Regions from separate parts of the Salinispora sp. H7-4 genome, predicted to be linked through region 2. Evidence: riboswitches for the same ligand, from Rfam matches in the RefSeq annotation. Region 2 holds a riboswitch; the other holds the start of a gene.
The links. A riboswitch is a leader RNA that binds a small molecule or an ion and turns the genes downstream of it on or off. The one in region 2 is predicted to bind cyclic di-AMP.
Positions count from the first base shown of each region.

Region 1: it holds a riboswitch for cyclic di-AMP, as region 2 does, so the genes downstream of both, H0524_RS12275 (hypothetical protein) here and H0524_RS17350 (C39 family peptidase) in region 2, are expected to answer to the same signal.

Region 1 is NZ_JABZED010000016.1:260,670-276,277, forward strand. It holds gene H0524_RS12240 (lipoprotein) at 1-97, shown strand, start outside; gene H0524_RS12245 (glycoside hydrolase family 3 protein) at 135-1,871, opposite strand; gene H0524_RS12250 (DUF3145 domain-containing protein) at 1,967-2,458, opposite strand; gene H0524_RS12255 (hypothetical protein) at 2,771-3,100, shown strand; partial or broken gene H0524_RS12260 (alpha/beta fold hydrolase) at 3,189-3,380, shown strand; gene H0524_RS12265 (UvrD-helicase domain-containing protein) at 3,482-5,599, shown strand; gene H0524_RS12270 (cation diffusion facilitator family transporter) at 5,807-6,721, shown strand; cyclic di-AMP (ydaO/yuaA leader) riboswitch at 6,812-6,943, shown strand; gene H0524_RS12275 (hypothetical protein) at 6,959-8,014, shown strand; gene H0524_RS12280 (STAS domain-containing protein) at 8,088-8,450, opposite strand; gene H0524_RS12285 (DsbA family protein) at 8,992-9,540, shown strand; gene H0524_RS12290 (LuxR C-terminal-related transcriptional regulator) at 9,574-12,414, opposite strand; gene H0524_RS12295 (hypothetical protein) at 12,673-13,056, shown strand; gene H0524_RS12300 (alcohol dehydrogenase catalytic domain-containing protein) at 13,053-14,225, shown strand; gene H0524_RS12305 (trans-acting enoyl reductase family protein) at 14,251-15,420, shown strand; gene serS (serine--tRNA ligase) at 15,517-15,608, shown strand, end outside.
Region 2 is NZ_JABZED010000044.1:48,181-63,788, reverse strand. It holds gene H0524_RS17380 (acyl-protein synthetase) at 1-663, shown strand, start outside; gene H0524_RS17375 (acyl-CoA reductase) at 660-1,883, shown strand; gene pseI (pseudaminic acid synthase) at 1,935-2,987, opposite strand; gene H0524_RS17365 (GNAT family N-acetyltransferase) at 2,984-3,487, opposite strand; gene H0524_RS17360 (glycosyltransferase) at 3,484-4,587, opposite strand; gene H0524_RS17355 (polysaccharide pyruvyl transferase family protein) at 4,815-6,137, opposite strand; cyclic di-AMP (ydaO/yuaA leader) riboswitch at 6,730-6,855, shown strand; gene H0524_RS17350 (C39 family peptidase) at 7,098-7,913, shown strand; gene H0524_RS17345 (CDP-glycerol glycerophosphotransferase family protein) at 8,027-9,706, opposite strand; gene H0524_RS17340 (bifunctional cytidylyltransferase/SDR family oxidoreductase) at 9,732-11,246, opposite strand; gene H0524_RS17335 (ABC transporter ATP-binding protein) at 11,293-12,105, opposite strand; gene H0524_RS17330 (ABC transporter permease) at 12,098-12,991, opposite strand; gene H0524_RS17325 (TetR/AcrR family transcriptional regulator) at 13,205-13,801, shown strand; gene lhgO (L-2-hydroxyglutarate oxidase) at 13,826-15,028, opposite strand; gene H0524_RS17315 (DegT/DnrJ/EryC1/StrS aminotransferase family protein) at 15,140-15,608, shown strand, end outside.

The DNA of each region.
Region 1 (15,608 bases), on a different contig from region 2:
CCTGCTGTTCGTGACCAACGAGAGCGTGTTCACCGACCGTTCCGACCTGTTGCCGGTGTATCGGTTGGCGGTACAGGGGGTGCGTACGGCGGGCTGACCGGTCCACCGACCGGGCCCCGGCCGATCGGGGTAACTCAGCTGCCGCAGGTCGTGGCGGGCAGGCCGGATACCGGCACCGGTGCGCGGCCGGCCGGGATGGCCTCGCCGGCCAGCACCTCGGCCAGCCCGGTCATCGACGCCGGGCTCGACGAGTAGGTCGCCAGCAACGCCGGGGAGTCCGCCTCGGCCAACAGGTACGGGGTGTCCATGGCGACGGTCACGGCAGCGTCGGCGCTCAGGTCGTCGGCGCTGTCGCCGTAGCCGACCAGGTGGACCACGGCACCGCCGGTGTCGGTTACCGGCACCCCGGCCGCGGTCAGCTTCTCGACCAGCATCGCCCGGGTGTGCTCCCGACCGTCGGAGGCGGTCACGGTGACCGGCCCGGAGACCGGGCTGTCACACGGGCCGCGCAGCGCCGTCACCGCGGCGGTGGCGAGTTCGGTGGCCGCCGCCTGGTGTGCCGGCGCGCCGAGGACGGCCAGTTCCGGGGTGGCCGCACCGGCCAGGGTGAACTTCATGGTCAGCACCCGGGTCACCGCCTCCACCAGCCGGGTTCGGGGCAGCGAGCCGTCGCGCAGCGCGGCGAGCAGCCCGTCGTACGCCTGGCCGACGTTCGGCGGCATGAGGATCAGGTCGTTGCCGGCGTTCAGCGCCCGGACCGCGGCCTCGCCGGGCGACCAGCGCTTGGCAGGGGCCATGTTCATCCCGTCGGTGATCACCACCCCCGGAAAGCCGAGCTCGCCGCGGAGCACCTCGGTGAGCAGGGTGTGCGAGAACGTCGCCGGGGTGCCCGGGTCTACCGCGGTGACGTCGAGGTGCCCGGACATCACGGCAAGGGCGCCGGCCTCGATGCCGGCCGCGAAGGGACGCCATGCCTCCAGCTCAAGCACGGTGCGGGGCTGCGGCAGCACCGGCAGTTCCTGGTGGGAGTCGGTGGCGCTGTGCCCATGGCCGGGAAAATGCTTCAGCGTTGCCGCGACGCCGGTCGCCTGTAGACCACTCACTGCCGCGCTGACCTGCTCGGCCACTGTCGACGGATCGGCGCCGTACGACCGGGACCCGATCACGGTGCTGGGGGTGACCAGCACGTCGGCGACGGGAGCGAAGTCCAGGTTGATGCCCATGGCGGCGAGTTCGGTGCCGGCGGCCCGCCAGGCGGACTCGGTCAGCCCGGGTTCGCCGGCCGCCCCCGCGGCCAACGCGCTGGGCAGCAGGGTGACCCCGTCGGTGATCCGGGTGACCACCCCGTACTCCTGATCGGTGCCGATCAGGAACGGCGCCTCGCCGGTGGCCAGGCCGGCGGCGGCGGACCGCAGCCCGGTGGTCAGCTCCCGGACCTGTTCCGGGTTGTCGACGTTGGTGGTCTCCTGGTTGCCGCTGGTCGGGTCGTCCGCGCTGAAGCCGACGAGGATGAGCCCGCCGAGGCGGTACTTCGCGATCATCTCGGCGGGGGTGTCGACGCCGGCCAGTTCCTGGTTGCCGGCGGCCGAGCCGGCCGAGACCTGTTCGGCGGCGGCACCGTAGGCGTACGGCATCAGCACCTGGCCGACGAGGTCCTCATCCGCCAGCGTGCTGGCCAGGGCGGCGGCCCTGGCCGCTGGATCCTCGACCGGGCCGATGGGCGACCGGCCGGCCGCCGGGCCACTCGTCGCCGGGGTCGACTGCGCGCGCCCCGGGCCACCGGTGCAGCCGGCAAGAAACAGGGCGGTGAGTACGGCCAGCGCGATGACCGCGACACCATTACGTCGTGCAGGTATCGACACGCGAGCCATCCCACTCTTTCGACGCTGGTTGGGGCAGGTCGACCCTACCCGCGCCGAATAGCCGCCACCGAAACACGTAGCGACCTCACCTTATGGGTTGGACCTCAGCCGACGCGGGTGAGCAGCGTCACCGGGGCCCCGTCACCGGCGTACCGGTAGGGCTCCAACTCGGTGTCCCAGGCCACCCCGAGGGCCTTCTCCAAGGCGTGGGCGAGGGCCTCGGGCGCCCGGGCATCCGCCATGATGCTGCGCAATCGGTCCTCACCGAGCTGAATGTCGCCGGCCGCGCCGACGGTTGCCCGGAAGAGCCCGCGGCCGGGGACGTACATGAAGCGTTCCCCATCCGCGCCGGGGCTCGGCTCCTCCGTGACCTCGAAACGGATCATGGGCCACTGCCGAAGGGCAGCAGCCAGCTCGGCGCCCGTTCCGGGGCGGCCGGTCCACCCGCACTCCGCCCGGCGGGCGCCGGGGTCAACGGGCTGAGCTGTCCACTGCAGGTTGACCGGCGCCGCAAGGACGCGCGCGATCGCCCACTCGACGTGCGAGCACACGGCGAGCGGGGTCGAGTGGACGTATACGACGCCACGCGTTGGCACGGTGACCTCCCGGGGAGCGAGGTGCGTCTTCCCCTACGACCTCGTCGCGCCAGGTGGCTACCGGGGCACATCATGACTGGTGTGACGGATGATGCGCTAGGGATTCGGAAAATCCGGGTCCCGGAATAGCCGGTCGGGTGAGCCCGTTGCACCAGCCCGAGGCGGTGGCCAACCCGGACCCCCGCTCGTGTACAGTTCCATTGGCGGCCTGTGCCGCGAACTTCTGCGCGGGATCACCCACCGGGTGAGGTCCGCACCAGCCCCCGGACGTCTTACCCGCGTCCTCACCGTACGTCTGCAAGGAGTACCTCCGTGGCGAGTAACACCTCGAAGACCGCGCGCGCGTCTGTCCGGGCCGGCCAGGCTGGCCAGGGTGGTGCCCTCAGCGTGCTGGGCGAGTTCAAGTACGTGATCCCGCTCAACGGCGGCCGGAACGCCTACGTGCGTAACCTGACCAACGGCAAGACCGAGCACCTGCGCACCGACTCCGACGCTTTCGTCGAGGAGATCCGGACGCTGGCCGCCGCGGGGCACGCCACCAAGATCCGGGCCGAGCTGAGCGCCCTCAACACCACCCACCCGGGTGACGGCTGGGACGCCACCGAGAAGCGCCTCGTCGAGGCCGGCGTCTTCGAGGGCTGACCCTCCCGCCAGCCAGCTGCCCCGCTCGGGGAGCGACGAACAGTGCGGCCCGTCGGGACATCCCGGCGGGCCGCACTGTTGTTCGGGTGCCGCCGTGCTGCCACACGGCTGGACGTTGAACGGAAGTATCTGGCACCGGCAGCTCGCCGAGTTACGAGACCGCTTCGGCACACAGGTACGGGTGGTGACCTACGACGCGCGCGGGCACGGGCGATCCAGCTGTATGACGCTGCCCACCGCCACCCTGGCCCAGCTCGGCGACGACCTCGCGGCGGTCGTCCGGTAGGGCCGCACCGAACCTGAAACTTACGGGACACGGCCGGGGCGTACCCTCGTGCGGTTGACCACCGCGCTGGTCACCGACGCCAGGAGGAACGAACGTTGACCGACCGGACCGAGCTGGAACAGGAGATCGCCGTCGAGCAGCGGCACCTGGACCAGGTGTACGCACGCCTCGCCGAACTGCGCCAGGCGGCGGTCCGCGCCGAGTCCGACGGCTACCGCCTGGCCCGGGTCGGCAACTTCGGCGCGCTGGTCGAGCGGGACGCGATGGTCTTTCACGCGGCGCAGCGCCGGCACCTGCTCGACGCTGAGCACGAAGGGCTCGTTTTCGGCCGACTCGACCTGCACAACCGGCAGGTGCTGCACGTCGGCCGCCTCGGCATCCGGGACGAGAATGCCAGGACGCTGGTGGTGGACTGGCGGGCCCCGGCAGCGGCCGCCTTCTACCAGGCCACCCCGGCACAGCCGCTGGGCGTGATCCGTCGCCGCATGATCTCCTCGAGCGGAGAGCGCGTCACCGGAATCGAGGACGACCTGCTGGACCCGGCTGCCACTCCGCCGGATATGACGACGGTCGGCGACGGCGCCCTGCTGGCCGCCCTGTCCCAGGCAACCGGACGGGGAATGCGGGACATCGTGGCGACCATCCAGCGGGAGCAGGACGAGGCGATCCGCTCGCCGGGCTCCGGTGTCACCGTGGTCTCCGGCGGCCCGGGGACCGGCAAGACGGCGGTGGCATTGCACCGCGCGGCGTACCTGCTCTACACCGACCGCAGCCGGTACGCCGGCGGCGGCATTCTGGTGGTCGGGCCGTCGGCCGTGTTCGTCGAGTACATCGGGTCGGTGCTGCCGTCGCTGGGCGAGGAGACCGCCACCCTCGCCGCGCTCGGTGGGCTCTTCCCGGGGGTCCGGGCGACCCGTACCGACCCACCGGAGGTCGCCGCGGTGAAGGGCTCGCTGCGGATGCGGCGGGTCTTGGAGCGGGCCGCCCGGGACGCCGCACCGGGCACACCGGACGAGCTGCGGCTGCTCTACCGGGGCGAGCTACTGCGGGTGACCCGTCGCGAGCTGACCGCGATCCGCGATCGGGCGTTGCGGCGGGGCGCGCGGCGCAACGAGGTACGCCGGGTCGGCTTCGACGGCGTCTTCGCCGCACTCTGGGCGCAGGCCCGGCAGCTGGGCATTCCCGGCCTGCCGCAGCAGCGGGCGTTCGAGGATGAGCTGGCCGACCGGACGGACTTCCGCGAGTTCCTCAAGGCGTGGTGGCCGCGGCTCCACCCGCGGCACGTACTCGGCTGGCTGGCCCAGCCCGAGCGGCTGCGCCGCTACGCCGCGGGAGTGCTCTCCGCCGACGAGGTCCGCCTGCTCAGCGAGGCGTACCGGGCCGGGGCCGCCCTTGGATTGACTGTGGCCGATGTCGCGCTGCTCGACGAGTTGGATGCCCTGCTGGGCAAGCCGATGAAGCCGGCCCGTCCTCGGCGGGACCCGTTCCAGCTGGCGGGTGGGGTACGCGAGCTCAGCACGTTCAGCGATCGGCAGCGCGCCGCCCGAGCGGCGGCCCGGGAACGCCCCGAGGACTATCGCGAGTACACGCACGTGGTGGTGGACGAGTCCCAGGACGTGTCGCCGATGCAGTGGCGGATGATCGGCCGCCGGGGGCGGTTGGCCTCGTGGACCGTCGTCGGCGACCCCGCGCAGACGGCGTGGACCGGCGACCCGGCGGAGTTGGCCCAAGCCCGCGACCAGGCGCTCGGCCGACGCACGCGGCACCACTTCACCCTGACCACCAACTACCGCAACCCGGCGGAGATCTTCGCGGTGGCGGCGGCCGAGATCCGGCGGGTTGATCCGGACCTCCCGCTGCCGACCGCCGTCCGCTCCACCGGGGTTGACCCGGTGCGGCTGAGCGTGCCGCCGGCTGAGTTGGAGACCACCGTGCTGGCGGCGGTCAACACCCTGCTCGCCGAGGTCCCCGGCACGGTCGGCGTGGTCACGCCGGTGCCGCGCCGGGCCGAGGTCGCCGGGTGGCTGGACGGGATCGACGCACCCCGGTTGCAGGTGGTGACGAGCCTGGAGGCCAAGGGCATGGAGTACGACGGCGTCGTCCTGGTCGCCCCGGGCGAGATCCGGGCGGAGCCGGGGTCGGGCGTACGGACGTTGTACGTCGCGCTGTCCCGCGCCACCCAACGGCTCACCACGGTTGACCTGTCCGGTTGAGCCGGGTTCGACCGGTTCGCGCCGCCCGGTGTCACCGCCCGGGACATCGCCACCCGGTGCCACCGTCCGGGGCGGGGGCCGACGGGGTGTCACCGCTGGTCGCGGGTCCGCGGCACGACTCAGAGCGATTTCCCGCAGATAGCTATACACATGGCAATGTGAACATAGGTTGGGTGCAGGACCGGACAGCCGGCGGAAGGTGTCCGAGTGGGTGCAGCACATGACCACCACGGGGCGGTGGCCAACGCGGGGCAGCGGCATCGGGGGCGCCTCTGGGCGGCCTTCGCCCTGCTCGCCGCCCTGATGGTGACGGAAGCGGTGACCGCCGTCCGCACCGGATCTCTGGCCCTGCTCAGCGACGCCGGGCACATGTTCACCGATGTCCTCGGCATCGGCATGGCCCTCGCCGCGCTGACCGCCACCCGGCGCCGGGACAGGGACCCGCAGCGGACCTTTGGGCTCTACCGGCTGGAGGTGCTGGCCGCCCTCGCCAACGCCCTGCTCCTCTCCGCCGTCTCGATCTATGTGCTGGTGGAGGCCGTCCGCCGGTTCGGTGATCCGCCCGAGGTAAGCACGGGGCCCATGCTGGTGGTGGCCATCCTGGGCCTGCTCGCCAACATCGTCGCCTTCGCGCTGCTACGCCCGGGCGCACAGGAGAGCATCAACATCCAGGGCGCCTACCTCGAGGTGCTGGGCGACCTGCTCGGCAGCCTCGGCGTGATCGCGGCGGCACTGGTCATCGCCGGCACCGGCTGGTGGTGGGCCGACCCGCTCGTCGCGGTGGCGATCGGGCTGTTCATCCTGCCGCGGACCTGGCGGCTCGGCCGGGCAGCCCTACGCATCCTGGTGCAGGCCGCGCCGGAACACCTGAAAGTCACCGCGGTGCACGACCGGCTGGTCGCCGTATCCGGGGTGAGCGACGTGCACGACCTGCACATCTGGACCCTCACCTCCGGGATGGAGGTAGCCTCCGCGCACCTCACCATCGACCCCGCCGCCGACCTCGGCACGGTCCTCGGAGCCGCCCGGTCCGCGCTGAAGGAGGACTTCCGAATCGAGCACGCGACAATACAGGTCGAGCCGGCGCCAACCAGTGGGGACTGCGGTTCCGTCGGGTGGTAGTAGTCCCTGATCAACTGCCGGGTAAGCCCGACTCAGGAGCACCGGTTAGGCTCTGAGCCGGCCTGCGCCAGGCGGCACCCACCGGTGCCGGCGGGGCCGCCGCCTAATCGCCCGCCAGGGTGAGCCGGGGAACCAGGTACCCGGGGTGCATCCGCGTCAGCGGTAGGGATCTTCCGTCCCGAACCCGTCAGCTAACCCGGTCGGCGGTCGACGGAAGGACATCTACATATGCCAGCAGTGGCACCCGTACGACACCGCGCCGCCCGGGCGGCGGCACTGATCGTCGTGGCGCTCACCCTCACTGTCGGCCTCGCCCCGGCCGGCCCCGCGGCAGCCGCTCCCCCCGCCCGGCAGGTCGCGGTGACCGACGATCCGGAGGGCGGCACCCCCGCCCTTCGTGCCGAGCTCGAAGCAGCCAGCAAGGGATACCTGGACGCCAAACAGGCGCTGACCGAGTCGGTGCAGCGGCAGCAGCAGCTCACCGCGAAACTCAAGACCACCAAGACCGAGCAGGCCGAACGCACCGAGCTGGTTGAGCAGATCGCCGACCAGGCATATCGGACCGGTCCACTGCGCACGGCGTCGGTGCTGCTCGACAACACCTCACCGGCGAACTTCCTGGACCGCGTCGCGACGCTGGAGGCGATGGCCGCCAACGAGAACCGAGCTCTAACCGAATTGCAGCAGACCCAGGAACAGATCGCGCAGGACACCCGCGCGGTCGAAGCGGAGATCATCGAACAGCGCAAGCAAGAGGCCCGGATGGCCAAGCGCAAGCAGCAGGCGGAGCAGGCGCTGACGGTCGCCAATGAGCAGGCCAGCGCCGCAGCCGCAGCCACAGCCACCACCCAGAACTCGACCCAGGCAGCTCCGGCCCCGCGCAACCCGGACGGCTCCTGGCCGGCCGAAACCTGCAGCGTCAATGATCCCACGCCGGCGGATGGTTGCATTACCCCGCGAACGCTGCATGCGCTGAACGAGACCAAGGCGGCCGGCTTCACCCGCTATGTGTCCTGCTATCGCCCCGGCAGCTCCGGTGAGCACCCAAAGGGCCGGGCCTGCGACTTCGCCGCTCAGCAGGACGGCTTCGGCGGAGATGCCACCGGCGACGACCGGACATACGGCAACAACCTGGCGGCGTTCCTGGTGGACAACGCCGACCAACTCGCGGTGCTATACGTGATCTGGTATCGGCAGATCTGGCTGCCCAGCAGTGGGTGGAAGTCGTACAGCGGGGCCGCCGGCGACCCCTCCAGCGACCACACAAACCACGTGCACCTGTCGGTCTACTAACCCGGGTGTGCGGGCCGGGAGCCGCCCGCGGGCGAACAGCTCCCGGCCCGCACACCGCCGGAGCACGAGCTGGTCAGCCCCCCGGCAGGACCTCCGGGGCCGGCGCCTGCGCGAAGTAGGGCTCGGGGGCGCCGAAGAGGCCGAGTAGGCCAGCGACCCAGAGCTGCCGGTGTACGAATCGGCTCGGCTCGGTCACCACCAGCCGCACACCGCTCACCTCGGCGGTCTGGAAGCCGGCAACCATCGCGCTGATGCCGACAGAGTCGATGAAGGTCACCAGCCGCATGTTCAACTCGATGCGGCGAGGATGGCTTTTGGCCAGGGCCTCAGCCACCGCCTCACGCACCTCGTATGCGGTGTCGACGTCGATCTCACCACGTGGTGAGATCTCCACGACGCTCCCGGGTAGGACCGACTTTACGATCGACAGGCTCACGCGAGCACCTCCACTCGCCCGTCACAGGCGCCTCATCAGTACGCAGGCCGCGACCGAGAGTATTCCTCCCACACACTCGGTCGCCACCCCCTGGGATGAGTAGTTCTTGTGGTTCGAATGCCAGGTCAGCCTTATCCGAATATTTCACCCTTCGGTTACGGGGCTGCCTTTACGGGAACAGCCCCCAACGCGAACAGCCCTCATCCGGAAAGGTTCTCCACCTGAACAGTTACCCACCTGAACAGTTCTCCACCCAAACAGTCAAGGGCCGGAGTACCCGAGACCCGAAACAGTCACGGCCCAATGTAGCGGCCCGATGCGACGAAAGGCGGAGACCCCAGGCCACCCGGCGTGGTCGTCCAGCACGCGCCCAGCCGGCACTCCCGGCCCCACAACCGCCTCGTCGCGCCGGCGCCGCGGGGTCGGGAACCATCCGGGCCGGGTGAGCCCTCCTCACCCCGCTGCCGGCGACAGTGGGAGGCATGACCGATCCGAACGTGCCGGCCCAGTCGGCACGCGGCAACCGTTTGGTGGTGCGGTGATGACGACCCCACACCAGGTCACCCCACTCCTCCGAACCCCGGTGACGGAGAGCGACCACATCCGGGGACCGGTGGACGCGCCGGTGACCCTCGTCGAGTACGCGGACTTTCAGTGCCAGTTCTGCGGGGTGGCCTACGCCAACCTCGCCGAACTGCTCCGACAACGGGCCGACATGGTCCGGCTGGTCTATCGGCACTTCCCGATCTCCAACGTGCACCCGTACGCGGACAACGCCGCCCATGCCACTGAGGCGGCCGGCGTCCGAGGCCGGTTCTGGGAGATGCACGACTGGTTGTACGAACACCAGGACCAACTCGACCCGGTGCACCTCTCGCTCGGCGTCGGACAACTCGGCCTCTCCGCCGCCGAAATCGACGCTGAGACGGATCAGCAGGCCCACGGCGACCGGGTCCGGCGGGACTTCGTCGGCGGCATCCGCAGCGGCGTGCAGGCCACCCCGACCCTGTTCGTCAACGGTGCCCGACACAACGGTGGATACGACCTCGCCGACCTGCTGGCGGCGGTCGACGCCGTCGACCGGGGATGACCGGCGCCGCGGCGGTGCGGTCGACGCCGCCGATCAGATCAGCCGCAGTTCCCGGGCCCGCCGGACCGCCTCCCGGCGGCGGGTGGCGTCGAGTTTGCGATAGATGTTGCGTACATGGGTTTTGACCGTGTTGATCGACAACGACAGCTCGGCCGCGATCTCCACGTTGGAAAGGATGCTCTGCAGGTAGCGGAGGATGGTCACTTCACGCTCGGTCAGTGGCTCGGCCAGCTCGGCCAGCGCGGCCCTGGCCGGCCCGAACCGTTCGTCCGGCTCCTCCGCCCCACGGACCAGGTCACTCACGGCCGACCAGTGCGCCGTGCCGGTATCCAGATGCGCTGCCAGCAGGTCGCGGATCGCCGGATCGGCGCGGGTGAACGGCCGCCGGACCCCCTCCGCTTCGGCCAGGTCGAGGGCGGCCTCCAGGCTCCGGTGCGCCCGTCGGCCATCCCCCACCTGCTCGGCCAGCACCACGTGCAGCACCGCGGCCTCCACCCGCACCGGTAGCGGCCAGTCCGCCGCCTCGGGCGCCTGCCAGTCGGGCAGGACGGCCTCGGCCGTCCGGATATCCCCGGCCCGGAACTCCACCCGAGCAAGGCCCACCGCGAGTTCGGGGCCCGCCCCAACCAGCAGCTCGCGGGCGGCGTCCAGGTCGCCCCGGACCGCATGCAGGTCAGCCTCGGCAGCCCGCAGCCACCGCTCCAGCTCCCCCCGCGGACCGCCCGACTGCTCCCGCGGACCACCCAGCCGCTCCCGGGCCGAGACGAGCAGCCGGTAGCCACCCGTGCGGTCACCGGCGTCCCGCAACAGGTGGGACCGGCACCACGCCACCATCGCCCCGGCGGCGGGCTCCCCGGTCGCCGGCTCCGCCAACGCCAGGTTCGCCGCCGCCTCCTCGGGTTGGTCCCGCAGCAGCGCCACCACCGCCAGCGCCAGGTAGGCGTACCCGCGGTCGGTCCGGCAGGACCACCCCTGGCCGGGCGGAAGGGCGAGCGCCGAACGGGCCCCCGTCTCCGCCTGCCGCAGGTCACCGCGGACCGCGCGCAGCAGCGCTACCCGGCTGGCACCCGTCAGCTCGGTTCGTACCCACCCGGCGGTCCGGGCGGCCCGGGAGGCCGCCGCCAGCTGCCGCTCCGCACTGCCCAACTCGCCGACCGCGACATCGACCAGGCCGAGCGCGGTGCCCGCCACCGCCCACCCGTCGGCATCCTCGACGGTGGTCCCGCGCGGTTCGGCGGTGGCCAGTAGCTGGTCCTGTCCCCCGGATGCCCCGGTCACCGGATGGGTGGCGAGCAACCGGGCGGCAGCGGCGCGTACCGCCGGAATGTCGTCGGACCAGCGGGCCACCGCGAGCTCCACCGCGGCGACCAACCGGGCAAAGCGCTCCCGGCGCGGCACCGGCAGCTCACTCACCGCCCCGGCTGACCGCAGATACCCCTCGGCGGCCGACAGGTCCCCCGCGTACGCCCGTTCCGCCGCGCACGCCAAGGCCAGCTCCGGATCCCGCGCCAGGGTCTCGGCAGGTGGTGGCGGTGGCGCGGTCGAACCCTCCCGGTCGTACGGCGCCAGCTCCGGCCAGGTCGTACGGAACAGCTCGGTGGCCCCGGACCAGTCGCCGCCCCGGAGCGCGTGCCGCAGGCCGTCGGCGGGCCGCCCGTTGTCGGCGTACCAGCCAGCGGCGCGCCGGTGCAGCTCCCGCGCGTCAACGGCGGGCAGCCGGGCCAGCTCGTCGCGGAGCAGATCGGCCAGCAGCGGATGGCAGCGGTACCAGGGGGGCTGGCCGTCGTCGTGCCGCAGTACGCCGCCGACGCCCGCCAGCTCGGCCAGCCTCGCCGCAGTGTCCGGGCGGCCGGTCACCGCGTCGGCGAGGCCAGCGCAGGCGGCGTCCGCCACCGCCGTGCTCCGCAGCAGCTCCCGGTCGTCCGGATCCAGCCCGCCAAGGACCTCCTCCCGCAGGTAGCCGGCGATGTCCGGCTGGTCACTGCCGAGCTGCCCCACCCACCGGGCCGGGTCCGACTGCCCGGGCAGGGCGAGCGCGGCGAACCGGAGCATCGCCGGCCAGCCACCGGTGCGCTCGCGCAGCCGCTGGACCCCCTCCACCGGAAGGGCCGTCCCATGTGCGGTCAGTAGGTCGGCGACCTCGTCGCCGGTGAAGGCCAGGTCGTCTGGACCGAGCTCGGCCAGCTCGCCGGCCAACCGCCACCGGTGGACCGCCAACGGCACCCCGGCACGAGCCCCGGCCACCAGACGCAGCCGCTGCTCACAGTGGCGGAGCAGGAACTCCAATCCGGCGACCGCCGCGGGGTCGGTGATCCGGTGCAGGTCGTCCAGGACCAGCAGCACCGGCCGCTCCCGGGCGGCAAGTGCCGCGGCCAGCACCTCCAGCTGGTCCGGGCGCGGCAGACCGTCCAGCGCCTCCGACCGCAGCGGACCGTCCAGGGCCTCCGACCGCGACGGAGCGGGCCGCAGCGCCGCCGCCAGGTACGACCAGAGACGTTCACCGTCGTCACCGACCTCCACCGAGACCCAGCCCAGGTCCGGCCGGTCCCGGCCGGACCCCGCTTCCGACGGGTCCGGCGCACCCGCCCCGACCTTCGGCGGCGACCCGACACGACCCCCGGCGGCGGCGCCGGTCACCGGACCGCCCCGCACCGGATCGCCGCCGGTGGCGGCCTGATACCAGGAGGTGAGCAACGTCGTCTTGCCCCAGCCCGCCGGCGCGGCGACAAGCGTCACCGGTACGGCGGTCCCCTCGTCAAGCTGCCGTAGCAGCCGGGGCCGCAGGACCACCGGTCCGGGCAGTGGACCCGGGGTCAGTCGGGAGGCCAGTAGCGGCGCACCGGCTCCCGTGGTCTGCCGTCGCTCCTCCGGCATCGGCCCACCCCCATCGAACACGTTCTCCCCAGATCCGCGGTTACCCGGCCGGTACCGGTTCACCCCTTCCGGGGGAACCCGGTTCACCCGGGCTGAGCCGACGCTGGGAAGAGTGGCGTCGGCGAGGGGGACGGCACCCGGGCAACAGACGGACCGGGTGCTGGACGGATGGGGGCACCGGGCTGTACCGGTACCGAACGGATCCGACGGGAGGCACGGGTGAGACACCGTACGAGACGGGCCGGGACCGCTGCCGGGATGCTGGCGAGGCTCGCCGGTGCCCGACGACGGGTTCACCCGGCCGACCCGCATTCCGGTGCCCCGCCGGCCGGTGGTTGGGAGGTGGTGACGATCAACCGACCGCCCAACGAGGTACTGCCCGGCGGGCGACGGCCGGAGCCGCTACGCCAACTCGGCCGCGCCATCCAGGTGGACGTCTGGCCCGCGCCAGCGGGCCGGGGCACCGAGCTGGCGGCGCGGATCCGTCCTGGTGCGACCCTTCCGGGCCTCGCCGCGCATGTGGCCGGCGACCACCCCGACCGGGTGGTGCGGACCGCGTTGCGACAGGCCAAGCAGCTCGCCGAGACCGGGGAGGTGCTCCGCGCCGACCGCTCGCCGATCGACCGGGGGTTGGCCGGATGAGGGCGCTGTGCTGGACGGGCGCCGGCCGGGTCGCGGTCCGGCAGGTACCCGATCCGGAACTGCGCAACGGCCACGACGCCATCGTGCGAGTACGCCTGAGCGCCACCTGCGGCGGGGACCTGCCCCTCCTGGCCGGCCGGGCACCGTACCCGGCCGACGGGGATGTGCTCGGACACGAGTTCCTGGGCGAGGTCGTCGAGGTGGGACCGCAGGTACACCGGCACCGGGTCGGCGACCGGGTGGTGGTCAGCTCCACTGTGGCCTGCGGCTCCTGCTGGCAGTGCCGCTCCGGCGCACCGTGGTGCTGCGACAACGGGAACCTGGTGCCGGAGGCGAGTGAGCTGGCGTACGGCCAGGCCGTGCCCGGCGCCTTCGGGCGACCCACCGCTGCGGGCGGGTTCGCCGGTGGGCACGCCGAGTACGTCCGCGTCCCGTACGCCGATGTCGGTGCGTACGGCATCCCGGACCCGGTGAGCGACGAACGGGCGCTCTTCGCCGCGGACGCCGCCCCCGCCGGTTGGCTCGCCGCCGAGCTGGGCGGGGTCCACCCGGGAGCCGTGGTGGCGGTCTGGGGTGCCGGGGCGGTCGGTCAACTCACCGCCCGCGCGGCCAGCCTGCTCGGCGCCGACCGGGTGATAATCCTGGATCCGCAGGAGGAACGGCTGCGGATGGCACGACGGCACACCGGCGCGGAGACGGTCGACCCGCGGCACGCGGACATCCCCGCCGAGCTGCGCGAACGAACCGGCGGGCGGGGGCCGGACATCTGCGTGGAGGCGGTCGGACCGGCCTGGGACGGACGGCCGCGTTCCCTGGCCGAGCGGTTCACCGGCGCGGCGGAGCGCCCCCCGGCGGTCCGCGAGGCGGTGCACTCCTGCCGTAAGGGCGGCACCGTGGTCGTACTCGGCGAGTTCACCGGGCAGGTGGACGCCTTTCCGCTGGACGCGGTCGGCGCCAAGGGATTGCGGGTGCGGGGTGCGCGGCAGCACGGGGCGGGGCGGGTGCCGACGCTGCTGAAGCGGATGGCCCGCGACGAGTTACGGACCGAGCACCTGGCCACCCACCGGCTGCCGCTGGAGGAGGGTGCGCGCGGGTACGCGCTGTTCCGGGACCGACGGGACGGCTGCGTCCGGGCCGTCTTCAGCCCGGATCTGCCCCCTGCCGGATAGCCGGCTCAGGTGGCAGACTCGGCAGATGCCTCCGGAGCGGACGTACGACCTGGTCCTGTTCGGCGCCACCGGGTTCACCGGGAGCCTGACTGCCGAATACCTGGCCCAACACGCGCCGCCCGGGCTGCGCTGGGCGCTGGCCGGGCGGAACCCGGACAAGCTCACCGCCGTCCGGAGCCGACTCGCCGCCATCGACTCAACCCTGGCCGAGCTGCCGTTGCTCACCGCCGACGTCACCGACCCCGCGTCGCTGCGGACGGTGGCCGAGCGCGCCCGGGTGGTCGCCTCCACCGTGGGCCCGTACATCCACCACGGCGAGCCGCTGGTGGCGGCCTGCGCCGCGGCGGGCACCGACTATCTCGACATCACTGGCGAACCGGAGTTCGTCGACCTGATGTACGTGCGACACCACGAGACGGCGGTCCGCACCGGCGCCCGGCTGGTGCACACCTGCGGTTTCGACTCGATCCCGTACGACCTGGGTGTGTGGTTCACCCTCAAGCAACTCCCGACGGGGGCGCCGATCAGCGTTGACGGCTTCGTCCGGGCCGGGGGGCGCTTCTCCGGCGGCACCTACCACTCGGCCCTGACCGCGTTCTCGCGGACCGGCGAGACGAGCCGGGCCGCCGCGGCCCGGCGGGCGGTCGAGCCGCAACCGGAGGGCCGACGGGTCCGGGCGGTGTCCGGCCGGATCGCCCGCTCCCCCGAGCTCGGCACGTGGGCGGTGCCACTGCCGACGATCGACCCCCAGGTGGTCCGCCGCTCGGCAGCCGCCCGCCCGGAGTACGGGCCGGACTTCCGCTACCGGCACTTCGCGGCGGTACGGCGGCTCCCCACCCTGCTCGCGGGGGCGGCCGGGATCGCCGCGGTGACGGTGCTGGTGAAGCTGCCGCCGACCCGGCGCTGGCTGTTCGGTCGGCTCAGCCCCGGGCAGGGCCCGAGCCCCGAACGGCGGGCCCGCTCCTGGTTCCAGCTGCGGTTCCTGGCCGAGAGCGGCGGGCAGCGGGTGCGCACCGAGGTGGCCGGTGGTGACCCCGGCTACGACGAGACGGCGAAGATGCTCGCCGAGTCGGCGCTCTGCCTCGCCCTGGACGACCTGCCCGCGACCACCGGCCAGGTCACCCCGGTCACCGCGATGGGCGATGCCCTGCTGGAGCGGCTCCAACGCGCCGGCATCACCTTCCGCGTGCGGTAGCCGGAGCCGACGCTGAGGGCAGGCCGGGGGCGGTGGGCCCGCGACGGTAGCATCTGGTGGTCCACCTGATACCCGGACGGAGGCGTACGGAGCAGCATGCTCGACATGGAGTTGATCCGGAAAGACCGCGACGCGGTGGCGTCCGCGCTGGCCAAGCGACTGGACCCGGCGGAGGTGAGCCAGGCGCT
Region 2 (15,608 bases):
GGCGACCGCCGCTCCTACTCTGCGCGGGGCGCGGGTGCCCTCGGCATGGTGAACTTCGGCCGGGACCACCACTGGCTGCTGGACGCCGACGATCGACCGGACGTCGAGGCGCTGCGGGCCTTCCTGGACCGGCACGGTCGTACGCCCTTCCTCATCTTCGGGTTCACCTTCATGGTCTGGACCTACCTCTACGAGGTGGCCCGCGAGCACGGACTGGACCTTTCCCAGGGCACCCTGGTGCACTCCGGCGGCTGGAAGAAGCTCGCCGACCGGGCGGTCGACAACGCCGAGTTCCGTCGCCGCTTCGGCGTGGACACCGGTCTGACCCGGATCCACAACTTCTACGGGATGGTCGAGCAGATCGGCACCGTCTTCCTGGAAGGGCCGGAGGGCGGCTCGCTCTACTGCCCGGACTTCGCCGATGTGATCATCCGGGACCCGGTGACCTGGCAGGAGGCGCCGGTGGGCACGCCGGGGATCATCGAGGTGCTGAGCACCCTGCCCACCTCGTACCCCGGGCAGGTGCTGCTCACCGAGGATCTGGGCGTGGTGCACGGGATCGACGACGGGCACTGGCCCGGTAAGCGATTCAGCGTGCTCGGCCGGCTGCCCCGCGCCGAGGCGCGTGGCTGCAGCGACACCTACCCAGGAGGTACGCCATGACGCTACGGATGCGTTTCCCCGCCGGCGAGGCCGTCTCCGTGCCGGACCTGCTGGCACCGGATGAGGCGGAGCCGTTGGCTGTCGGAGATCCGCGGATGGTGGACTTCCTGGCCGCGGTCGCCAACCGGCTACTGACTCCGGCGTTGGCCCGGCGGCACCCCGAGCTGGGCTCCCTCGGCTTCTTCCTCCGCCGCCGGGAACTACTGGGCGCGATCGAGCGGCTGCACTCCACGCTCGGGCCGGACACGCTCGTCTTCCCCCGCGGGCGGGTGTTCCACGTCCCGCCGGCCAACGTAGACACCATTTTTGTCTACTCGTGGGCGCTCTCCGCGCTGGCGGGTAACACCAACGTGGTCCGGGTGTCGCCGCGTTCCGCGGCGGCCGCCGAGACGGTACTCGAGGTGCTCAACGCCAGCCTCGCCGAGGCCGACCCGGTGGTGGCGCGTACCCAGCTCATGGTCACCTACGGCCACGATGACGCGGTGACCGCCCAGCTGAGCGCCACCAGCGACCTGCGCGTCCTCTGGGGCGGGGACCGGGCGGTGGAGAACCTTCGACGGCATCCACTCGCGCCGGCAGCCCGGGACCTCACCTTCCCTGATCGGTCCTCCTTCGCCATGCTGTCGGTCCCCGGCTGGGCGGCGGCGGCGCCACACCGGCGGCGGGACGCGGCCAAGGCGTTCGCCAACGACGCGTACTGGTTCGATCAGGCGGCCTGTGCCTCGCCACGTACCGTCTTTCTGATCGGTGCGGCGGAGCAGGCTGAGGAGGTCCGGGCCGAGTTCGTCGCCCTGCTGGACGACGTGGTCCGGGAGCGCGGCTGGGACGTGGATGCGGCGATGGCGGTGGAGCAGCGGGTCGGTGCGTACGGGCTGGCTGCCGACGGGGGAGTGCGGCGGATGGTCTTCCACCGCAATGCCCTGGCAACCCTGGAACTGGCCGAGGTCTCCGCCACCCCGCGGCACTGGCTCGGCGCCGGCACCTTCCCCTTCGTCACAGTGCCGGACCTGACGGAGCTGGTGCCGTTCGTGCGTCGCCGCGACCAGACCCTCACCCACTTCGGTTTCGCTCGGGACGAGCTGACGGCGCTGGCGCGGAGCCTGGGAGGGCGGGGAATAGACCGGATCGTGCCGTTCGGCGCGGCGTTGACCTTCGCTCCGGTGTGGGACGGTCACGATTTGCTGCGGGAGTTCGTTCGGCTGGTCACGGTCAACGACTGAGGACGGCTGGGGCCCGGGTGACGAGCACCCCGGGCCCCGTTCGAGTCCGATTTAGATCTGCTCCCAGCCCAGCGGGGTGCCGCGTTCCACGTCCCGGGTGAAGGTGCGCCCGAGCACCCGGTCCAACTCGTCCGGGTGCAGGCCCCCGGCCGGTCGGATGGATCGGATGTTCGCGCGGGTAACCGGCTCTCCGGCCCGCACATCGGCGATCACGTGCAGCGAGCGACGGAAGCGCAGGCCCTCACGTTCGGTGGGGGTGGGGCCGACCACCGCACTGCCCATCGCCGCCCAGGCGCGCTCGGTCTCCACCCGCAGCGCGGCCAGCTCGGCCGGTTCCAGCGAGAAGTCCGAGTCCACGCCCCCGTCGGCCCGGGCCAGCGTGACATGCTTCTCGACCAGGCAGGCCCCCAACGCCACCGAGGCCACGGGTACCCCGATCCCGGGTGTGTGGTCGGAGAGGCCGACCGGCAAGCCGAAGGCGTCGGCCAGCACCGGTATGCGGCGCAGGTTACTGTCCTGCGGAGGCGCCGGGTAGGAGGCGGTACAGGCGAGGAGCACCACGCCGTCGGCGCCACCCTCGCGGGCCGCCCGGACCGCGGCGTCGATCTCCGCCATCGTGGCCATCCCCGTGGAGATGACCAGTGGTTTGCCGGTGCTCGCGACCAGCCGGATCAAGGGCAGGTCGACCAGTTCCGATGAGGCGATCTTGTACGCCGGGGCGTTCAGCTCCTCCAGCAGCTCCACCGCGGTGCGATCGAACGGCGAGGAGAAGACCGTCAGTCCGTGCTGGCGGGCCCGCTCGAAGAGCGGTCCATGCCATTCGTACGGCGTGTGTGCCCGCTGGAAGAGCTGGTAGAGGTTCTCGCCACCCCACAGGTCATGCCCGTCGGAGATGCGAAAGGCCGGGCTGTCGTGGTCGATGGTGATCGTGTCCGGCGTGTACGTCTGCAGCTTGAGTGCGTGGGCGCCGCTCGCCGCCACCGCGTCCACGATCTCCAGTGCCCGGTCCAGGCTGCCGTTGTGGTTGCCGGAAACCTCAGCGACCACGAGTGGCGGCTCGCCGGGCCCCACCAGGTGCGGCCCGATCTTTACTGTGCTGCTCATGCTCTCCTGCTCAGTTCTGTCCACACCACCTGGTGCGGTTTACCGTCAATGTCCCGTTCATAGCGTCGGACGACCCGGAACCCGAAGCGGCGGTGTAGCGCCAGTACCGGTTGGTTGTCGGCCAGGGTCTCCCCGCCGAGGGTTCGGGCCGCTAGTGATTCGAAGGCGTGCGCGATCGCGGCCTGCTGTAGCCCGATCCAGGCGGGTAGCAGCTCACGGCGTTCCTCAAGGCCCACAATGTCCAGGTAGAACCCCCAGGTCAGGTCCTTGTCCTGGGAGGCGACGCCGGTGAAGGTCACGACGCCGGCCGGCTTCCCACCGTGCAGATAGATGAGCACCCGGCGGTCGGGCTCCTCCCGCACCGCCGACCACCAGGCCAGGTGTTCCTCCGGAGCGATCTCGTGCTGGGTCAGGCTCGTGGCGCGTACCTGGGGGTGGTTGCGCCAGCGCCGCATCCGGTCGAGGTCTTCGGAGCCGGCCGGACGCAGGGTCGCGGTCATCGGGAAGCCGTCAGCGGGTCAGGCTGCTGCTCGGCGGAGGTCGCCGGGAGGCCGGCGGACACGACGGTGCCGGAACCCGACGGGGGCCGCCTGGCGAGCCGGTGCGCGGTGCGCAGTGCGGTGTAGAGCAGGTAGCTGTTCGTCGCAAGGAGGCGATGCTTCAGGCCCCGCACCCCGCCGGGGCGAGGATAGCCGCCGGCCGGCCGGTAGCGCCGGTACTGGGCGGCCGCACTACGGAAGAAGGGGCGGCGCAGCTTCGCGGGCATTCGATGGTCGTTGCCCACCACCACGAGCAGGTGACTGACCATCAACCCGAACAGGTCGGCGTGCAGTCTGGTCTCCTGGGGATAGGTGGTGAACAACCATTCGAATAGTCGTCTGTATTGGTGGAACGCGTCGAAGTGTCGTTCGCTGGGGGTGGCGGTGATTGCGCCGGGTCGGCCCAGGCGGTAGTAGTAGCAGGCCCGATCGAGTACCGCGATCCGCTCCGCCGTGATGAGCAGCGGGTGACTGAATGGGATGTCCTCGTACCAGCCGGGAAAGAAGAGCAGGCCCAGATCGTCGAGGAAGGATCGGCGGATTACCTTGTTCCAGGCGGTGTGTTGGACCCGGAGCAGTTCCGGGCGCTCGTTCAGCCGGACACAGCCGTTCACCTCGCGGAGGAGCGGGCTGCTGGCGTCGGGCTCTTTTCGGCCGTCGTGGTGTACGCGGAGATGGTCAAGTAGCAGCACGTCCGGTCGATCGGTGCGCAGCCGCGCCAACACCGCTGGCACCGAGCCTGGTGGCAGCCAGTCATCGCTGTCCACGAACCAGACGTATCGACCGGTCGCCGCCTTCAGCCCAGCGTTCCGGGCCAGGCCGAGCCCCACGTTGTTCGGCAAGGTGACCGTACGCGTCGCTGGTCGGCGGTTGGCGTAGGCGTGCAGCAACTCGCCGCACCGGTCGGGGGAGGCGTCATCAACCGCGACCACCTCTACGTCGGTGACGTCGGCGTCGTTCAGCCCGGCAAGGATCGAGTCGAGGCAAGTATATAGATATTCCTCGACGCGATATACGGGGACGATCACGCTCAGCAGTGGCTGTCGAGTATTGGTGACCACCCGGAGAGGTTAGCGGGAACAGGTGGGGGACTGTTGGTGCGCGGGATGAGAGTTTCTTGAACGGTTTTGGAGCACCAGGTTAAGAAATGATTTTCGCGATTTTGACGCCGAAGGTGCGTTCGGAAGTGCCTCCCGCCGCGCGGGACCTATGGAGCTCACCCCATAGGTCCCCACCGCCGTCGAGCAGCAACTCCGCAGGGTCACCCGGCCCAGCTACCCCGGACTGCTCACCGGTGGAACAGCTGGCGAATCCGGCTACTCATCGCGTCGCGAACCTGGGTGCGTAGGCTGGTGGTGTGTCGCTGGGACGTCTTCTTCTTGGTCTCCACGTGTCGGTCGTGCAGCCACTGCAGGCGGGTCTGTAGCTCGTCGTTGGTGAGGGTGTGCAGCGGCTGGACCGCCGGCGGGAAGGAGACCTGGCTGACCCGTTGGTCGAAGCGGGCCGCGCTCTCCCCGTCCGCGAAGGTGTTGCCCAGGTCGTGTTTGGTCAGGAAGCGGATCATCGTCTCGAAGCGGGCCTTGTGCCCCTCGTTCAGCGCGGTGTAATCAGCCTCTGCGTAGAGATCGGCGGCATCGACATCACTCGGCAGGCCATCCATGATCCGGTGCGGGATGTGGAAGTAGCGGGCCAGCTCCAGGGTGCGGGAGTCGTGCGCGAACAGGAAGCCCGGGGTGCCGGCGAGAAGTGCGGCGATGGTCCCGTGGATCCGGGTGCCGAAGTTGAAGTCGAACCCGGAGAGGTAATCCATCCATGTGGACGGGTCCACGAACATCCGCACCTTGTCCTCGACGAACAAGGGGTGTGAGGTGTGGATGGGGATCGGGCTGACCTTGCCGCGGTTGTCCCGTGCGTCGCCGTAGAGAAGAGTGCCCAGGGTCTGCAGGTCCTGGGGAATGTAACGAAGGTTGGGGTACTTCTGGTGATGCCCTGCCACCACCGACGCCATCGAACTCACGTACGGCGAGATTGTCATGGCGACCCGATCCTGTGGGCCCAACGCCGCCTTGCTCTTCTCGATCCGCAGACTGTCGCCGTGCAGGAACATCGACGGACAGCCGATCTGTTCGACGGCCGAGAAGCCGAGAGTGCGCAGGTAGTCCTCGGTGACCTCGCCGCGTACGCCGATGGTGTGCGAGCGGTCCAACACCGCTCGGCAAAACGCCTTCACCGCGTCGTCGATCGGGCGCAGATATTCTCGGTCGCCGTGGACGTCGGTCTGCACCCCGACGCCGAGTACCACGACCGGGATCGTCAGCTTCTCGATCACCTGGGTCAGCGCCCGTAGCCCGTTGACGTAGCTGCGTCGGAACGCGTTCGCCAGCGGCACCACGAAGACGTCTTGCGTCTCGTTGATCTTCTGTGGATCGTATGACTTGGGGCGGAACCTGGTCGTGATCTCGGCGTTGGAGGTGGCGAGAAGCTTGTACGTGGCATGGCTGAAGATCAGGTTGCCGCTGTTGTCGCCGAGGCGGTTCTGTTCGAACGTCTCCTCCGGGCTGAAGACGCGGAACGGGTCTTTCAGGGCGCGCAGTAGGATCCGCTGGTGCACGCGGGTTCCGCCTTTCACTCTGGTGCCATGTTGGCGTATCGCCCTCTTGGCTTGAGGTAGCCGCACGAGCGCAGAACAGAGATCGTATTGTACCGGCGGGAAGGGCTGACGCCGCTCGGGTGCCCTTGGCCTGTGCGGGCTGGCAACCGGCTGGGCTGCGGTGGTGGCCGCGCAGACCTTCCAGGTTGTCGTGGATTGGACGTTCACCCCTGGGGTGCCCAGCCTTCTGGTGGCCGGGGTGCCAGCCGTGGATTCGAGTGTGAAGCTGCGGGCGACGGCGCTGTTGCTCACAGCTTGCGCGTAAACCGATTTTATGAGGTCGCTCATAGTCTGGCCGAATCGGTCAAGCGCCTCAGGTTGACCGATTACCCCAGGGTCGCCTGTGGCGATATTCGGCGAGCCGTCCGGTTCTTTACCCCCGGGTTCCGTGATGGCCCGCCGTCCCATTGATTCAAAGCCGGTAATGCTGTCCGAAATTCCGGTCATGATCGATGTTTAAGCAGGTCAGGGTGGGTTGGCAGGCGGGGTGTTGGCCAGTAGTGTCGGCGCGTCCGGTGCGGTATCCGATCGCCAAAAGGCGACACCGCGCGGACCCGCTATATCGCCCATAGGCAAGCCGGTAACCATTGCACCTGGGGTGAATATGCGTGTTCTGCGGTAGGGCGTGCTGCCTGCCCGAATCCGTCAGCTAACCCGGTCGGCGGTGTCGGAAGGAGTTTGGCTTTCGTGCGGTATGAACCGGAACTGGCCCCTCGGGTGACCCGTCGTCCCCACGGCGCCGTGGTGCCCGCCCCCATCCGGCCGGTCGCCGGACGCTGACCAACCACCCCAACGCGCGGCCCCGCGGGCGCGCTTCCTCGTGGCCACCCTGCCAGCGGATTCGTTCTGCGCGGCTCTCCTGACGCTGCCGTCACCGGCATGGTGCGCCCTTCAGTCCTGACAGCTTGTGGAGGACCCGTGATGCATCACCTCAAGCGACAGCTTCGCCGTTTCGTTTCTCAGCCGCCGTACCAGGTGGCCGCCGCGTCGGCGGCGGCCTTCGTGGTCGTGGTCGGTGCCGGTGCTCTGGCTGCCGGCAGCGACGAGGCTCCTGCCTCGGTGCAGCCGACCACCGCCGCAACAGCTGAGGTGCGCGGTGAGGTTGCCGCCGTGCCCGACGAGGCCCGCGCCACCACAACACCCACCAGCCCTGCGCCGTCGAGTCCATCGTCGTTCAGTGCCGCCGCCAGCGATTCCGCCCCGGACCCGGATCTGAGCGCGGAGACGCCGACGTCCAAGGTGTTGGAGTACGACTACCAGGCGCAGATCAATTTCTACTACTGCGGCCCGGCGGCCGTTCGCAATGCCCTCAGCGCCAGCGGCGTCGAGCGGACGCAGGATGAACTCGCGGGCCCGTTGGGCACCGACCAGTTCGGCACCGACTCGGCCGAGGACACCACGCGGGTACTCAACGCTGAGGTGGCGGGCGAGCCCTACCAGACCCGGATGATTTCCGGCGGCTCAGCCACCCCGACGCAGATGGACCAGCTGCAGGCCGATGTCGTCAAGGCCATCACCGACGACCGGAGCGTGGTGGTGAACATCGCCGGCTCCGCCACCGACACCGCCGGCGGATGGCACTCCTTCCCGGGCGGCCACTACGTCGCCGTGGTCGGGTACGACGACGACGGTCGCCTGGTGCAGATCGCCGATTCAGCGAACCCCGCGACCAGTTCGTACTGGATGACCACGATTGCGCTGGCGAACTGGGCTGGGACCCGCGGATACTCCGCCTGACCCACCCACCGACCTCGCCTGACGGGCACCGGACCTTTCCCAGGGCCGGTGCCCGTCAGCGTGTCGGGCCATCCTTGACGTCGGCGTGCGTGACGGGCGCGGGCGGGAGGAAGTCAGGTGGTGGCAGCGGTGTCCGCTGTCCGCGGGGCCGGCACCATCACGGTGTCCTGCTCGTCGAGTTCCTGCCGGGCGGCGGTGAGGAAGCGCTCGGCATACGAGTCGGCGGGAAAGTCGCCCAGGTAGCGCGTCCGGGTGGCCCACCGTGACTCGGCCAGCGGGTCTTGGCCGAGTAGCAGGTCCAGCACGGCGCCCGCGTCGGGGGTGTCCCGCCGCAGCACGTACCCGGATGCGGCGAGGGGAAAGTCGATCGGGAACCGGTCACCCAGGTCCAGCATGTCGGTTACCGCGTACGGCTTGCCGGAGTAGAGGTAGTCGGAGACGACCCCGGAGACGTCGGAGACCAATGCGTCCGAGCGGTTGACGCACTCGGCGAGGCTCAGCTTGCGGCTGGCGGCACCGAACACGTGTTTCCGTCCGGTGCGGGTCCGGTCGGCGGAGAGTAGGCCGTGCAGCTGAGCGAGTTGCCGTGCCGAGGCTGGGTTCTGGGAGGTGTACGGGTGGGCCCGCAGGATTACCGTCACGCCCCGCTCCAGTAGGCCCCGGAGCAGCGTCTCCGCGATCGGAAGCGAGCAGTAGTCGGTGTCCGCGTGGTGACCGGTCCAGGTCGGCGTGTAGAGCACGGTCGGCGCGGCGGTGGTGACCGGTCCCCGGCGTACGTCGATCCCCGCCACCTGGGGACGGCCGACCACGACGAATTTCTCGGCGGGGAGGTGGACGCCGGCGCGAGCATACCGGTCGATTGCTGCCTGGCCGGCCACGAAGATTCGGTCGAAGACACCCGATGCCGGGTTGGCGCTGGGGGCCTTGTCGCTGTCGCCATGGTGTAGCTGCACGTGGGTGAGCCGGGTGAACCGGACGCAGTGGCTGTTCTTCGCGCCGTGGTTGACGTAGAACGCCACCTTCAGACTTGGCACCAGCACCTCATCCATGCCCTTGATCGTTGGGCAGAGGACGACCGGCGCCCGGGTCGCGGCGGCGACACTGGCCAGAAATTCGGGCTCCCGTACGAGCACCAGGAACGGCCGACCGATCTGCTCCAGGTGTGGTAGCCACATCTTGACCTGGTACTCGGAGCCGGGCGGGGCGGAGAAGTAGAGCAGAAACTCGGGCTGGTGCAGGCGTACCGCCCGCCCCACCCCGCCGCCCGCGGACGGCCGCCGGAACCGGCCCCGAGCCAGTTTCAACCCGACCGCACCGCTTACCGCCACGACCAGCAGCACGGCGGGCAGGGTCACCCAGACGGGCAGGTCAAGGCCGGCGGCCACGGCGACCACGGCGAGTAGTCCGAGCAGCACGTCGTCGAGCCGGGTGCCGATCGCCGCGGTCCACGTGCGGACCGGGAGGTTGGCTGCCCGATTCTCGTGCGCGCTGGCATCCCGCAGTGGCCCGACCAGCAGCACCAGGCCGAGCAGGAGCGGTGCGGTCAGGGCGAGCGACGGGCCGATCCGGTGGGCGTAGGCCACCAGGATCGTTGCGGCGATCAGGACCGTCTCGGCAGCGATATCCGCTTTCGGTCGTACCCGGCGCTCCACCGCAGCGGCGGTGAGGGCCGCCACGGTGATCGTCATACCCCAACCGGTTGCCCCGGTCAGCGTCACAACGAGGAATGCCAGCACCACCAGCCCGGTGGTCAACACCCGGGCCTGCAGCTTCCGGACCAGGTCCCCACGCATGTCGCCGGCCGCCTCCGTTCTTCGGTCAGCTGGCGCTGGCGCCGCTGAGAAGTGTGTCCCCGGTGGGCGGGGCCGGCTGGGTCGGCACGGCTGCCACCGGCTCGTCGGGCGCCCGGCGCACGTCAATAACCTGGCCGGTGAGCTCCGAGATCAGTGCATCCAGTGATGCCTGAGCGACCGCCTCGGCAGAGAGCAGGGTGTGCTCGGGCTCCGCCCCGAATGCCTTGGTGCGCATCGGGGTCGCGGTGCGTTCCGGGTTGATGCAGTTGACCCGGACCCCGAAGTCGGCCCATTCGTCGGCGAGGGCCTGGGTCAGGTTGACCAGGGCGGCCTTCGTCGCGGAGTAGAGCGCGTACTGGGCCCGACCCCGGGTGTATGAACTGGAGGTGTAGAGCAGTAGCTGGCCCTTGGTGCTCTGGAGATAGGGCAGCGACTGGCGGGCGGCGATGACCGGACCGACGAGGTTGACCTGCAGGATCCGATCCACAATGTCGTCGTCCATTTCGGCCAGCGCACCCTTCTCCAGGACGCCGGCGGTGACCACCACGTAGTCGATTCGCCCGGTTGCCTCGAACGCGGTCTTGAGCGCGGCCTCGACGTCCTCGGCTCGCTGGACGTGGGTACCGGTGCCGGAGCGGCTGAACGGGAAGACCTGCGCGCCGTAACGCTGAGCCAGCTCCGCCAGTTCATGGCCGATGCCGTAGCTGCCGCCGAAGATCACCACTGTCCGGCCGGTCAACGCCTCGCTGTAGCTGCGGTGGTCGTCCAGCTGGGGCGATCGGGCGGCGGAGAGCTGGAAGAGCTTGTCCGCCAGGTGCACGTCGACCGGGTGGGTGACCTTGATGTTCTCGTCCGAACCGTCGATCACCTTGATCGGGGTCCCGGGCAGGTAGCGCAGCACCACACCGCAGTCGTCCGTGGCGGCGAAATCGGGGTCACTCTCGGCCCGTCGGTACGCTTCCCGGATAGTGCTGGAGCGGAATGCCTGCGGGGTCTGGCCGCGGCGCAGGGTGGATCGGACCGGGATGTCGGTGATGCAGTCGTCCTCGTCAACCTGGATGATGGTGTCGGCCGAGGGGATCGCCACATCGACAGCGGCATACGTCCAGAGTGCATTGACGCACTCCCGAACAATTCGGGCACTGACCAGCGGACGGACTGCGTCGTGGAAGAGGAGGTTGACGTCGTCCCCGCCGACCGCGTCCAGTGCGATGCCAGTGGTGGCGTTGCGCGTGTCGCCCCCCTCGATGACCTTGCTGACCTTGCGGAAGTGGGCCTTGTCGACGATCTGCTGGGCCTCCGCGACATGGCCAGCGGCCATCAGCACGATGATTTCGTCGATCTCGGGGGCGGCTTCGAAGACGGCCAGGGTGTGCTCGATAATCGGCTTACCGGCGATCTTCAATAGTTGCTTCGGGATGCCCAGCCCGAGACGGGTCCCGGTGCCGCCCGCCAGTACCACCGCCACCGTCCGCGTGGGCCGCCACGGTGTCGCCGCAGCCGACGCGTTCTGCGGGCTGGTGGTGTGGTCCTGGGTCATTGCCGATCCTCGCTTTCAACGATGTACCTTCGCGGGTCACCCGACACTATTTGCCGTTCGAGAAGTCTTCGTAGGCGCGGAGCACCTCGTCGGTGGGGCCGTCCATCCGCAGCTCACCTGACTCCAGCCAGACCGTCCGTTCACAGGTGTCCCGGATGGAGGAGAGTTGGTGGCTGACCAGGAACACGGTGCCGGCGCTCTCCCGCAGCTCACGGACCCGCTGCTCGCTGCGCTTGCGGAAACCCTTGTCGCCGGTGGCCAGTGCCTCGTCAATGAGTAGCACCTCGTGCTTCTTCGCGGCGGCGATCGAGAAGCGTAGCCGGGCCGCCATGCCAGCGGAGTAAGTACGCATCGGCAGTGAGGCGAAGTCGCCACGCCGGTTGATGCCCGAAAAGTCGATGATCTCCTGGGTGAGCCGAGCGACCTCGTCCGGTCGCATACCCATGGCCAGACAACCGAGGGTGACGTTCCGCTCTCCGGAGAGGTCGTTGAGTAGCGCGGCATTGACACCGAGCAGGGATGGCTGTCCCTGGGTGTAGATCGCGCCCCGGTCAACTGGGAGGAGGCCGGCGATCGCTCGCAGCAGGGTCGATTTACCCGAGCCGTTGCTGCCGATCAGGCCGATGGCCTCACCCCGGTACGCGGTGAAGCTGACTCCCCTGACCGCGTGGACCTCCCGCACGTTGGGAGCGGAGGTGCGCTTGACCAGCCGGCGCAACGACGCCGCCGCGCCGCCTGCGGCGGCGGCCCCCATGTGTACCCGGTAGGTGATGTGTGCCTCGTCGACGACTACCGTGGGGATGCGGGGTGTGTGTGGTAGCACGGGGGTTTTTTCGGACCCGCGGAAAGGCTCAACCACGACCGTACTCCTGCTCGCCGCGCCAGAAGTAGATGAAGCCGCCGACGCCGGCAACCAAAGCCCAGCCGGCTGCGACCAGCCAGAGTTGCAGCAGCGAGTCGTTCAGCAGCGGAGCCTGCTCCAGCAGCGCGCACCGGGCCAGCTCGATATAGACCAGCAGCGGGTTGAATTGGACCAGGGTGGTGATCCAACCGGGTAGCCGCTCGAAGAGGTTGACGTTGTAGAGCACGCCGGAGCTGTACATGAACGTGCGCAGAATAAATGGCATGACCTGTTTCAGGTCGCTGGCTTTCGCCCCCATCCGAGCAACCGTCATCACCATGCCGGCGTTGAAGATCGCCTGGAGTAGCAGGGCCGGCGGCAACAGCAGCCACTCCACCGTGAGTGGTTCGCCGGTTACCAGCACGATGGTGATCAACACGATCATTGAGGCCAGTAGCTGCTGGAACTGGGTGAGGGTCGCGGCCAACGGCAGGCTTGCCCGGGGGAAGTGCAGAGCCCGGATCAGCCCGAGGTTGCCGCTGATGGACTGGGTGCCGGCCATTATCGAAGTCTGGGTGAAGTTGAAGATAAAAAGGCCGGTGGCCAGGTAAGCGATAAAGTTGGGGATCTCGTTTTGTTCCAAAACCACGCCGAAGACCAGGTAGTAGACCGCGACGTTGGTTAGTGGTGTCAGCACCTGCCAGATCTGACCCAGCCTGGCGCTGCTGTAGGAGGCAAGGAGCTTTGCGCTGGCATACGCGGAAATGAAGTGCCGATAGGCCCAGAGCCGACGGCTGTATTCGCGTAGCGGCAGGCGCTTGCCGGCGACCTGCAGCCCGTGTCGAGCGGCCAGCTGCGCCTGGGTCGGGCCCGCGTCGGGGCCGGCCAGGGCGGTGTCGGCCATGAGCTGGGCACTCCGATCTTCCATGCCAATGGGGTGGGGGTGAGCCGCCCGGGTGCGGTCCGGTTGCCGCGGCGGGCTCGCTGCTGCCTGGACAGTAGTCCACCGAACGTCAGGACGCAACGGTACCGTCGTTGCGCTACATTAACCCACGTGGAAGCCGAGATTGAGTCTCCGGCGACGGCCGGGAAGAGGCGCACGCCTGCCGGCGCGGCGGTGCTGCGGGGTGAAATCACCACCGCCATCCGTCGGGCCCTGTTGCAGGAGCTCGCGGCCGTGGGATTTGGCCGGCTCTCCATCGAGGCGGTCGCCCGCCGGGCCGGGGTAAGTAAGACGGCGGTCTACCGGCGCTGGAATTCCAAGCTGGCGCTGGTGCTGGAGGCCGTGGTGGCGGCGGCCGGCAGCAAGCTGCCGGCGCTGGACACCGGGAGCCTGCGCGGCGACTTGAGCCTGCTGTTTCAAGTGGTGCAGCATGCCCTGCGTCATCCGCTTGCCGCGCAGATCATCCCCGACCTGGTCGCTGAGGCAGCACGCAACCCGGCGCTCGACCAGGCGCTGCAGGAGGTGCTGCGTAGTAAGCAGCAGGAGATCGGTGGCCGGCTGGTCGAACGGGCGGTGCACCGGGGCGAACTGCCGCTCGGGGTGGACCAGGACGTGGCGATCGACCTGATCGTGGGGCCGCTCTACTGGCGGCTCGCCATCGCCCGGTCGGCGCCGACCGACGCGTACCTGGAGGCGTTGGTGGAGGTGGTGGCGACGGGGCTGGGTGCGGCTCCGGCCGTGCCCAGCCAGCGCCCCACCCCGACGACCTGACGAACAGCAGCCGTGATGCCTTGTTCAGCAAGCCTGGTCAGCTGGGAGCCGGGACACGATGTGCCGGGCAATTTCCAACGAACTGGTCGCGGCGGGAGAGGGCGCGTTCAGTACGTGCACTTGCCGGTCAGCCTCGACAATCAGGAAGTCGTCAACCAGGCCGCCGTCGCGCCGAATGGCCTGGGCGCGCACACCGGCCCCAGCCGGGACGATATCTACCGAGGTGAGTTCTGGTACAAGGCGTGCCAGACTCGCGGCGAAGCGCTTCTTGGAAAGCGAACGAGCTACCTCGGTGAGGCCATACCGATAGTGCTTGCGGCCGAGTGCCCAGAGGCCACGGTAGGTCAGCTCGTCCCAGACATCCCGCGGGTTGATCCTCCCCCACGAGTAGCCCTCCCGGGCTGCTGCCAGCACCGCGTTCGGACCTGCGTGCACGGTGTCGTCGATCATGCGGGTCAGGTGCACGCCAAGGAACGGAAACTGCGGATCCGGCACCGGGTAGATCAGGCCGCGGACTAGATCCCGCCGACGGGGGATAAGTTCGTAATATTCACCCCTGAAGGGAACAATCTGTACCGGAGTCGTAATTCCAGACAAACGGGCAATGCGGTCGGCGTGCAGGCCGGCGCAGTTGATCAGGACGTCCCCGGCTACTTCCCCCCGGGTGGTATGGACCACCACCCCACCCGTTCGTGTGGTCACCCCGGTTACCTCGGTGTCGGCTTTCGGCTCTGCCCCACCGGCGACCAGTAGCTCGGCTAGCTTGCGGCAGACCGCGCCAAAGTCGACGATGCCGGTCGAGGCAACGTGTAGCGCTGCGACTGCCGACACGTGCGGCTCGTATGCGCGGGCCTCCTCGCCGCTGACGAGTCTCACTGGCAAACCGTTGGCCAGCGAACGCTGGTGCAGGCCGTGTAGGCGGGGCAGCTCGGCTTCGTCGGTGGCGACGATCAGTTTGCCGCAGATGTCGTACGGCAGGCCGTGCTCCTCGCAGAACTGGAACATCGACGCGTTGCCCGCCACGCAGAGCGCGGCCTTCAAACTGCCGGGCTGGTAGTAGACCCCGGCGTGGACCACGCCGGAGTTATGACCGGTCTGGTGTGCGCCCCAGCCGGACTCCTTTTCCAGAACGGTGACCGAGTCACCGGGGCGGTCGGTCATCAGCCGGTGGGCCACAGCCAGCCCGACGATGCCACCCCCCACCACCACGAACTTTGTCATCATCATCTCCCCAGGCGGGTGCCGTGACCGATCGTAACGAAGGCCCGTCCGCCCGACTCGTGCCCAGCCCCCCTACGTGGCCTACACTGCACCGGGTCCATCACTCGGGGAGTCTTAGTGTCTGACGTCATCGCGCTCGGCCAGCCCACGGTCGGCGAGGCCGAACTCGCCGCCATCGCTGAAGTGTTCGCCTCCGGCTGGCTCGCCGGCTCCGGGCCGACCAGTCGTCGTTTCGAGGAGCGGTTCGCCGCGACTGTCGGCACCCGACACGCGCTTGCCACCAGCAATTGCGGCTCCGCATTGCACTTGGCACTGCTCACGCTCGGTGTCAAGCCGGGCGACGAGGTGATCGTCGGCGACTACACCTTCCCGGCCACCGGCCACTCGGTGATGTGGACGGGAGCGCGTCCGGTATTTACCGATGTCCGTCCAGATACCTGGACAGTGGACCCGGCTGCGGTGGAAGCGGCGATTACTCCACGTACCGTCGGTATCGTTGCTGTTGACGTGTTCGGCCAACCGGCCGACTACGATGAGCTACGCGTCATCGCGGATCGGCACGGATTGTTTCTGGTCGAGGACGCGG